Linked DNA regions of Tistrella bauzanensis. The protein of the gene in region 2 interacts with the protein of the main gene of each other region in a pairwise test. Links are inferred from orthologs where the notes say so. Each region holds a gene or a part of one and is shown on either strand. Other genes may lie near its edges.

Region 1 (4,244 bases), on a different replicon or contig from region 2:
TCAGGATCGCCGGCCAGTTCGCGGTGCGGCTGACCGATGCGGCCAGTCTGGCCGAACGAATGAAGCCGGTGATCAAGCGACCACCGGCCAAGGCGGGGGTGGCGGCGACCGGCCCCGGCCTCGACGCCTGACGACGCACGATACGGCACGACACGGACCAGACGACCCGAACGATAACGCGCAGATCCCCGACAGGGCGGCAAACGGCCCGCAGGATCATGGATGGAAGGTGGGACCAGGAATGGCGAAGGGGCGCGGCGGCCTGATTGCGGCACTCGACATCGGCACCACCAAGGTGGTCTGCTTCATCGCCGAAGGCGACGGGCATGGCCGCTGGCGGGTGCGCGGCATCGGCCATCAGGCGGCGCGCGGCCTGCGTGCCGGGCTGATCGTCGATATGGTCCAGGCCGAGGCATCGATTCTGGCGGCGGTGCATGCGGCCGAGCAGATGTCGGGCGAGACCATCGAACGGGTGGTGGTGGCCCTGCCGTCGACGGTGATGGCGAGCCATCTGATCGACCTTGAGGTGGAGATTGCCGGCCACGCGGTCGCCGATGCCGATATCCGACGGATCTATACCGAGGGGCGGCGCATGTTCGCGGGCGATGAGCGCGCGGTCATTCATGCCCTGCCGGTCGATCATTCCATCGACGAGGCCGGCGGCATCCGGGATCCGCGCGGCATGTATGGCGAGCGGCTGGGTGTCAGCATGCATGTCATCACCGCCCAGTCGAGCCCCTGGCGGAACCTTGAGCTGTGCATCGCCCGCTGCCACCTGGAAATCGAATCGGTCGTCGCCTCGCCCTTCGCCGCCGGCCTGGCCTGTCTGGTGGATGACGAGCGCAACATGGGCACCACCGTGGTCGACATGGGCGGCGGCGGCACCACCATGGCCGTGTTCTTCAATGGCAGCGTCATCCATGTCGACGGTTTCGGCATCGGCGGCCTGCATGTCACCCGCGATATCGCCCAGGTGCTGGAAACCCCGCTGGTTCATGCCGAGCGGATGAAGACGCTGTACGGCTCGGCAATCGCCACGCCATCGGATGCGCGCGAACTGATCGAACTGCCACGGGTGGGCGAGCCCGACGGCGTGCAGAACGTGCCGCGTTCTCTGCTGGTCAACATCGTCCGGCCGCGGATCGAGGAGACCCTTGAACTGATCCGCGAGCAGCTTGAAAAAAGCGGCCTGGCCGATGTCGGCGCCAAGCGCGTGGTGCTGACCGGCGGCGCCTCGCAGCTTCAGGGCCTGCGTGAGCTGGCGGGCCGGGTGCTGGGTCGTCAGGTTCGGCTGGGCCGGCCGATCGCGGCCTCGGGCGAGATCGAGCAGTCGGGTGGCGCCGGCTTTTCGGTGGTGACCGGGCTGATCGCCCATGCGGTGGCCGATTGGGGCGAGGTGGGCGAGCGTGATGCCGGCCCCGATGCCGGCCGCGGCACCCTTGGCCGGCTTGGCCGCTGGCTGAAGGCGAACTTCTAGATGACCGGCGGGGGTCAGACGGTCTGACCCGCGTCCCAAAGTTTCCGGGGCCCTGCGACGGCGATCTGCGGCAGGGTCCATCGAGCAAAGTCCGAGCGACCAGGAGGCAACACAATGTCCCTTAATCTCAGCATCCCCGACAGCATGCAGTTGACCCCGCGCATCACCGTGATCGGTGTTGGCGGCGCCGGCGGCAATGCGGTCAACAACATGATCAACGCCCAGCTTGAGGGCGTCGAATTCATCGTCTGCAACACCGACGCCCAGGCATTGAGCCAGAGCCAGTCGGAGCGGCGCATCCAGCTTGGCCACCAGATCACTCATGGTCTGGGTGCGGGCGCGCGCCCCGAGGTCGGCCGCGCGGCCGCCCAGGAGACGATGGAAGAGATTTCCGAATATCTCGACGGCAGCCACATGGTGTTCGTCACCGCCGGCATGGGCGGCGGCACCGGCACCGGTGCCGCACCGGTGATCGCCCAGGTCGCCCGCGAAAAGGGCATCCTGACCGTCGGTGTGGTGACCAAGCCCTTCCATTTCGAGGGCACCCGCCGCATGCGGCTGGCCGAGACCGGCATCGACGAACTGCAGAAGTATGTCGACACCCTGATCGTCATCCCGAATCAGAACCTGTTCCGGGTGGCCAATGAGCGCACGACCTTTGCCGATGCGTTCAAGATGGCCGACGACGTGCTGTATGCCGGCGTGCGCGGCGTGACCGATCTGATGGTCATGCCCGGCCTGATCAACCTGGACTTCGCCGATATCCGGACCGTGATGAGCGAGATGGGCAAGGCGATGATGGGCACCGGCGAGGCCGGTGGCGACAACCGCGCGATCGAGGCCGCCGAGGCCGCGATTTCCAACCCGCTGCTCGACGACGTGTCGATGAAGGGCGCGCGCGGCGTGCTGATCAACATCACCGGCGGCGGCGACATGACCCTGTACGAGGTCGACGAGGCCGCCAACCGCATCCGCGAGGAAGTCGACCCCGACGCCCATATCATCTTCGGCTCGACCTTCGATCCCAGCCTGGAAGGCACGGTTCGCGTGTCGGTCGTGGCAACGGGCATCGATGCCGAGGAAGTCGCCCGCCAGCGCGCCCGCCGCGAACAGGAAGCCGAAGCTGCCGCCCGTGGCCAGGCCCAGGCCAATGCGACCGCGCAGGCCCAGGCCCGCGCCGACGCCCAGCAGGCGGCCGCCATGCAGCATGCGCCGCAGATGGCCGCCGGCGGCGGCATGAACCGCCAGCGCCCGGCGATGGAAAGCCAGGCGCCGGTCATCACCACCACCCGTGGCGATGCCCGTGGCGGCCAGCCGCAGATGCCGCGGGGCGAGGTGGATGATGGCAGCTTCATCGCGCCGGAGCCGGTGCGGGCGCCCGAGCGCCCGGCCCATGCGGCCCAGTCGCATGCCGAGGCGCATGATGGCGCGCTGAACCTGCCTGCCACCGCCCGCGTCGCCGAGACGGCCAACCGGTCGGTGGTCGATGATCGCCCGGCCACCGAAGCGGCCCCCCGCAAGCTGTCGTTCCTGCAGCGGATGACGGGTGGCCACCGCCGCGAGGCAGATGTGCCGGCCCGCCCGGCAGACGAACAGCCCCGTCGCACGCCGCGGCTGGATCATGTCGAAGGCTCTGCCGCCCCGCGCGCGGCCGAAGAGGAGACCGACCTGCTGGAGATCCCGGCCTTCCTGCGCCGTCAGGCCAATTGAGCCCGACGACCTGACGGGCGTCATCCCCGGGCCGGCCGGCCGCTTCGGCGGCCCGCCGGGGCCTGGGGGATGGCGGCTCCGCCATAGACGACCCGGCCTGCCGCGATCTGCCCGCGGTGGCCAGGTCTGCCGATAAAGCCGGCCGCACCGACGGATCCGCGCGACGATCGCGTTCCGCCATCTTGGGCGGAGGCGATGCGCAGCCGTGGTGCCCCGGGCTGCAAGCCTGCGCGTCCGGTCGCTCGGAAGCGCGCAGACGGGCGCCGGCTCGTGCCGTCACGGCACGGGCCGGCGTCTTCTTTTTTTGAAATGGCATCTTTTCTCGAATCGGCACCAGGGCGGGCACCCTGGCCGTCATGCCTGCCCGGCGATGTCACGGCTGATGACGGTGGTGCTGTTACAATTGGTAACAAAGAGTGATTTGTGAGCTGACGCGCGGCTTGCTACCTGTTCACTGACGGATCCCGCCATGGATCCACGCTGGCCGACAGATGGCCCGCCTGTTTCGGCAGACCACGACGATCCGCAGACGACGGTGTCGCACCGCCGATCGACCCATTGCCGAACAGACATGCCGACCGGCCGCATTTGTGAACGGAGCCTTTGACCGTGTACCTCAACGACATCCACGACAGCGCCGATTTCTTCCGCCGTGCCGCGCCTCTGGGCGTCGTCCGTCAGCGGACGCTGGCCGTGCCGATGCGGTGCAGCGGCATCGGTCTGCATAGCGGCATGCCCGTCGAGATGATCCTGCGCCCGGCGCCGGTGGACAGCGGTATCCGCTTCCGCCGGACCGATCTTGGGGGCGTGATCGTGCCGGCGCGGCATGACACCATCATCAACACCCGGCTGTGCAGCATGTTGGGCGTTCCGGCTATGGGTGACCGGCCGGCGGCGAGCGTGTCGACGGTTGAACATCTGATGGCGGCGCTGGCCGCGGCCGGGATCGATAATCTGCTGGTCGATATCGACGGGCCGGAAGTGCCGGTGATGGACGGCAGTTCGCGCCCCTTTCTGTTCCTGATCGACTGCGCGGGCGTCACCGAGCAGGCGGCGG
Region 2 (4,840 bases):
GGCGTCGACGTGATCGAGGCCGGCTTCGCCATCGCATCGAACGGCGATTTCGAGTCGGTCTACAAGGTTGCCGAGCGGTCGCGTGAGGCGGTGATCTGCAGCCTGGCGCGCGCGAAACATGCCGATATCGAACGGGCGGCCGAAGCGCTGAAGCCCGCGCGCCGCAAGCGCATCCACACCTTCATCTCCACCAGCCCGCTGCATCGCAAGTTCAAGCTGAACATGGATGAGGCGCAGGTTCTGGAGGCGATCGCCGACAGCGTATCCTTCGCCCGCCGCTTCACCGACGATGTGGAATGGTCGTGCGAGGACGGCACCCGCACCGAACCCGAATTTCTGTTCAAGGCGATCGACGTGGCGATCGCGAGCGGCGCCACCACGATCAACGTCCCCGACACGGTGGGCTATACCGTGCCTGAGGAATACATCGCGCTGATCCGGGCGATCCGCGACAACGTCGCCAATATCGACAAGGCGATCCTGTCGGCCCATTGCCATAACGATCTGGGCCTGGCGGTGGCGAATTCGCTGGCGGCGGTCGCGGCCGGTGCCCGGCAGGTGGAATGCACTGTCAACGGCATCGGCGAGCGCGCGGGCAACGCGGCGCTGGAAGAGATCGTGATGGCGCTGCGCACCCGCGCCGACATCATGGGGGTGCGTACCGGCATCGACACCAGCACCATCACCCAGGCGTCGCAGCTTGTGTCGGCGGTGACCGGCTTCCCGATCCAGTACAACAAGGCGATCGTGGGCCGGAATGCCTTCGCGCATGAAAGCGGCATCCATCAGGACGGAATGCTGAAGAATGCCCAGACCTACGAGATCATGACCCCTGAATCGGTGGGCGTGAACAAGTCGTCGCTGGTGATGGGCAAGCATTCCGGCCGTCATGCCTTCAAGACCAAGCTGAAGGAGCTGGGCTTCGAACTGGGCGACAATGCGGTTGAAGACGCGTTCCGCCGGTTCAAGGATCTGGCCGATCGCAAGAAGACCGTGTTCGACGACGATCTGGTCGCCCTGGTCAGCGACGAGGTGGGCCATGAGGGCGAAAGCCTGAAGCTGGTCGCGCTGTCGGTCGCCTGCGGCATCGGTGTGGACCACAATGCCACGGTCACCATCGAGCAGCATGGCAGCCCCCATTCGGCCAGCGCCGGCGGCAATGGCCCGATCGATGCGGTGTTCGACGCGATCCGCAAGGCGATCCCGCATGAAGCGGTGCTGCAACTGTATCAGGTGCATGCGGTCACCGAGGGCACCGACGCCCAGGCGCGGGTGACCGTGCGCCTGAAGGCCCGCGGCCGCAGCCATGGCGGCACCGGGTCTGATCCCGACACCGTGGTCGCATCGGCCAGCGCCTATGTGAATGCCCTGGCCAAGCTGCTTGAGAAAGCGGCCGATGCCCCTGAAGAGGCGGCCGATCCGGCGATCCGCAGCGCCGCGATCTGACCGCCTGATCCGGCCTTCCCGTTTCGGCACCCCCGCCGGACGGACGGCGCCCGCGGACCGGCCCCCGCCCGGTCCGCGGGCGCCGACGCGTTTGATGCCAAGACACTGAATTGGCGGTTTCAATGCGGGACAGAATGTGGCGTAATCTCGCCGCGTTCGCCCGCCCGCTCGTCAGACGAGTTGCGAGGGCGCCAGCTTCGACGCCGTCGGCCACGTCATCCGGTCGGACGACAGACAGACCAGATCCAGCGAGCAAAGCCAGCTACATGTTCTCGAGCCTCCTCGGCATCCTCTCGGCCGACATGGCCATCGACCTCGGCACTGCCAACACGCTCGTTTATGTGAAGGGCCGCGGCATCGTGCTCAATGAGCCGTCAGTGGTCGCCATCATGAACATCAAGGGCAAGAAGCAGGTTCTCGCCGTCGGCGAGGAGGCCAAGCTGATGCTTGGCCGCACGCCCGGCAATATCGAGGCGATCCGCCCGCTTCGCGACGGCGTCATCGCCGATTTCGAAGTTGCCGAAGAGATGATCAAGCACTTCATCCGCAAGGTGCACAACCGTCGCACCTTCGCGAGCCCGCAGATCATCGTCTGCGTCCCCTCTGGCTCGACCGCGGTCGAGCGCCGGGCGATCCAGGAATCGGCCGAAAGCGCCGGTGCCCGCCGGGTGTTCCTGATCGAGGAACCGATGGCGGCGGCGATCGGCGCCGGCCTGCCGGTGACCGAGCCGACCGGGTCGATGGTGGTCGATATCGGCGGCGGCACCACCGAGGTGGCGGTGCTGTCGCTGGGCGGCATCGTCTATTCGCGGTCCGTGCGTGTGGGCGGCGACAAGATGGATGAGGCGATCATCGCTTATATCCGTCGCAACCATAACCTGCTGATCGGCGAGTCGAGCGCCGAACGGATCAAGACCGAGATCGGATCGGCCTGCCCGCCGGCCGATGGCGACGGCAAGGTGCTGCAGATCAAGGGCCGTGACCTGATGCACGGCGTGCCGCGCGAGATCGTGATCACGGAACGCCAGATCGCCGAAAGCCTGACCGAGCCCGTGGGCGCGATCGTCGAGTCGGTGAAGGTGGCGCTGGAGCATACCGCCCCCGAACTGGCGGCCGACATCGTCGACAAGGGCATCGTGCTGACCGGTGGTGGCGCGCTGCTGGGCAATCTGGACCTGGTGCTGCGCAATGCGACTGGCCTGCCGGTCTCGATCGCCGACGATCCGCTGTCCTGCGTGGCTCTGGGCACCGGCCGGGCGCTGGAAGAGATGAAAAAGCTGAAACACGTTCTGTACGAGCAGTACTGACCGCTCAGAATGCTCACGCGACCGGCCGGTGGTATATCGGCCGGTCTCGTGTCATGCTTGATAGCGAGACGAACCCCTGCTTTGGGGAGATCGGACCGTGAAGCCCTTCGGATATGGCCGCGCCGTGGCCCAACCGCTTCGCCAACTGGCGCACCGTTTTGCCTTCGGTGCGCTGATGATCGGGGCGGTGGGGTTGATGATCGCGACCCGTTTCGATGTCGTGCCGGCAACCCAGCTGCGCACCACGATCGCCGACGCCGCAGCCCCGGCGCTGGAGCTGTTCTCGCGTCCGGTGGCCAGCCTGACCGGCCTGACTGACCGCATCGACGACCTGACCAATCTGGCCGCCGAGAACACCCGGCTGACCGAGCAGAACGAACGCCTGCGCCATTGGGAGCAGGTTGCCCTGCGGCTGGCGGCCGAGAACACCGCGCTCCGGCGCCAGTTGGGTGTGGTGCCGGATCCGGAACAGCGCTTCCTGTCGGCTCGCATTCTGGCCGATACCGGCGGCCCCTTCGTGCGCACCCTGCTGATTTCCGCCGGCGCCCGCGACGGCATGGCCCGTGACGGCATCGCCGTCACCTCGGCCGGGCTGGTCGGGCGGGTGATCCAGGTGGGTGAAACCTCGTCGCGGCTGCTGCTGCTGTCGGACCTGAACAGTCGGGTGCCGGTGACGGTTGAAACCGCCGACGGCACCGGACAGCGGGCGATTCTGGCCGGCGACAATTCGTCGCGCCCGGCACTGGCCTATCTGCCGGCCCATGCCCTGCCGCAGGTCGGCGCGCGCGTCGTGACATCGGGGGAGGGCGGTGTGTTCCCGCCTGGTCTGGCCGTCGGCCGGGTGATGGCCATCGATGACGGCATGGCCCGGGTCGAGCCGTTCGTGGATTGGCGGCGGCTCGATTTCGTGCGCATCCTGCTCGGCACCGAATTCGAGCCGGCGAGGGTTCCGGAACCGTCTCCGGCCCTGCCTGTGCCGCCGACCCCGGCCCCGACCTCCGCGCGCTGAGGATGACGTCCCTGTGACCGTGCCAGCTTCCACGAATACGATGGCCCCATGAAGGTGACGTCGGAGTGACATTGTCCCTCGGTGGCGGCAATGCCGCGGAGACCGGCGGGCTCTGCCGCCGTGGCGGCATGGCGGGCGCGCGGCGATGAACGAGACCCTGCTTCAGAAACTCGACCACTGGGTGCGTGCGGCGGTGCCGTTTCTGGTCAGCCTGGCGCTGGTGCTGATGGCCGCTGCCCCCTGGTATCGGCTGGGCGGCACCGCGATGATGCCCTGGGCGGCCTTGATCGCGGTGACGTATTGGAGCATCTATCGTCCTGACCGGCTGCCTTACTGGGCGGTGTTCATTCTGGGACTGGTCGAGGACGCCATCGGCTGGGGTCCGCTTGGACAGACGGCGCTGGTGCTGCTGGTGGTGCGCGGCATGCTGGTCAGCCAGCGCAAGGTGTTCCGCGGCAAATCGTTCCTGCTGATCTGGGCGGCGTTTGCGGCGGTGGCCTTCGTTGCCTGCGGCCTCGTCTGGCTGACCACCATGATCTATGCCTGGACGGCGCTGTCGCCGGCCCCGGCGATCGCCCAGTGGGCGGCGAGCGTCGCCGCCTATCCGCCGGCAGCCTGGCTGCTGGGCCAGATCCACGCGCTGGCACTGCGCCGGCGCTGATATCCCTGACGTCGCCATGGCGTGCCGGCCCGCCTTGGGCCCGTGCCTGTGATCCCGGCATGATGCGGAAGCCCCGATGCGCGAAGAACAGAACCGACACAGGCTGATCACCCGCCGCACCCTGCTTCTGGGTGGTGCGCAGGTGCTGCTGACCGGCGTGCTGGGTGCCCGCATGTGGTATCTGCAGGTGTCCGAAGCTGCCCGCTATCGCACGTTGGCCGACGATAACCGGATCAGCCTGCGCCTGCTGGCGCCGCCGCGCGGCCGGATCTTCGATCGCGACGGCCGGGTGCTGGCCCTGAACCGCGAGAATTACCGCCTGCTGGTGGTGCCCGAACAGGCAACCAATCTGCAACAGGTGCTGACCAGCCTGTCGGAACTGGTCGATCTGCCCGAGGAGATGCAGGCCCGGGTGCT

What was found. The genes of interacting proteins can lie anywhere in the genome.
Region 1: the proteins of IEW15_RS09370 (region 2) and ftsZ interact in binary tests that used the Escherichia coli proteins (3 or more experiments, as listed by UniProt). The link is inferred for Tistrella bauzanensis from one-to-one orthologs.

Annotation. Positions count from the first base shown.
Region 1 is NZ_BMDZ01000001.1:124,287-128,530, forward strand. The notes cover bases 957-3,889. They hold ftsZ (cell division protein FtsZ), read left to right. Parts: upstream 957-1,591; coding sequence 1,592-3,187; downstream 3,188-3,889. Other genes in these bases: ftsA (cell division protein FtsA), read left to right, coding at 957-1,477; lpxC (UDP-3-O-acyl-N-acetylglucosamine deacetylase), read left to right, coding at 3,797-3,889. Also shown: IEW15_RS00510 (cell division protein FtsQ/DivIB), read left to right, coding at 1-131; more of ftsA, read left to right, coding at 242-956; more of lpxC, read left to right, coding at 3,890-4,244. UniProt on the Escherichia coli protein: Essential cell division protein that forms a contractile ring structure (Z ring) at the future cell division site. The regulation of the ring assembly controls the timing and the location of cell division.
Region 2 is NZ_BMDZ01000017.1:64,286-69,125, forward strand. What follows is about bases 774-3,732. They hold IEW15_RS09370 (rod shape-determining protein), read left to right. Parts: upstream 774-1,712; coding sequence 1,713-2,753; downstream 2,754-3,732. Other genes in these bases: IEW15_RS09365 (2-isopropylmalate synthase), read left to right, coding at 774-1,446; mreC (rod shape-determining protein MreC), read left to right, coding at 2,851-3,732. Outside these bases: more of IEW15_RS09365, read left to right, coding at 1-773; more of mreC, read left to right, coding at 3,733-3,762; rod shape-determining protein MreD, read left to right, coding at 3,908-4,423; mrdA (penicillin-binding protein 2), read left to right, coding at 4,500-4,840. UniProt on the Escherichia coli protein: Forms membrane-associated dynamic filaments that are essential for cell shape determination. Acts by regulating cell wall synthesis and cell elongation, and thus cell shape.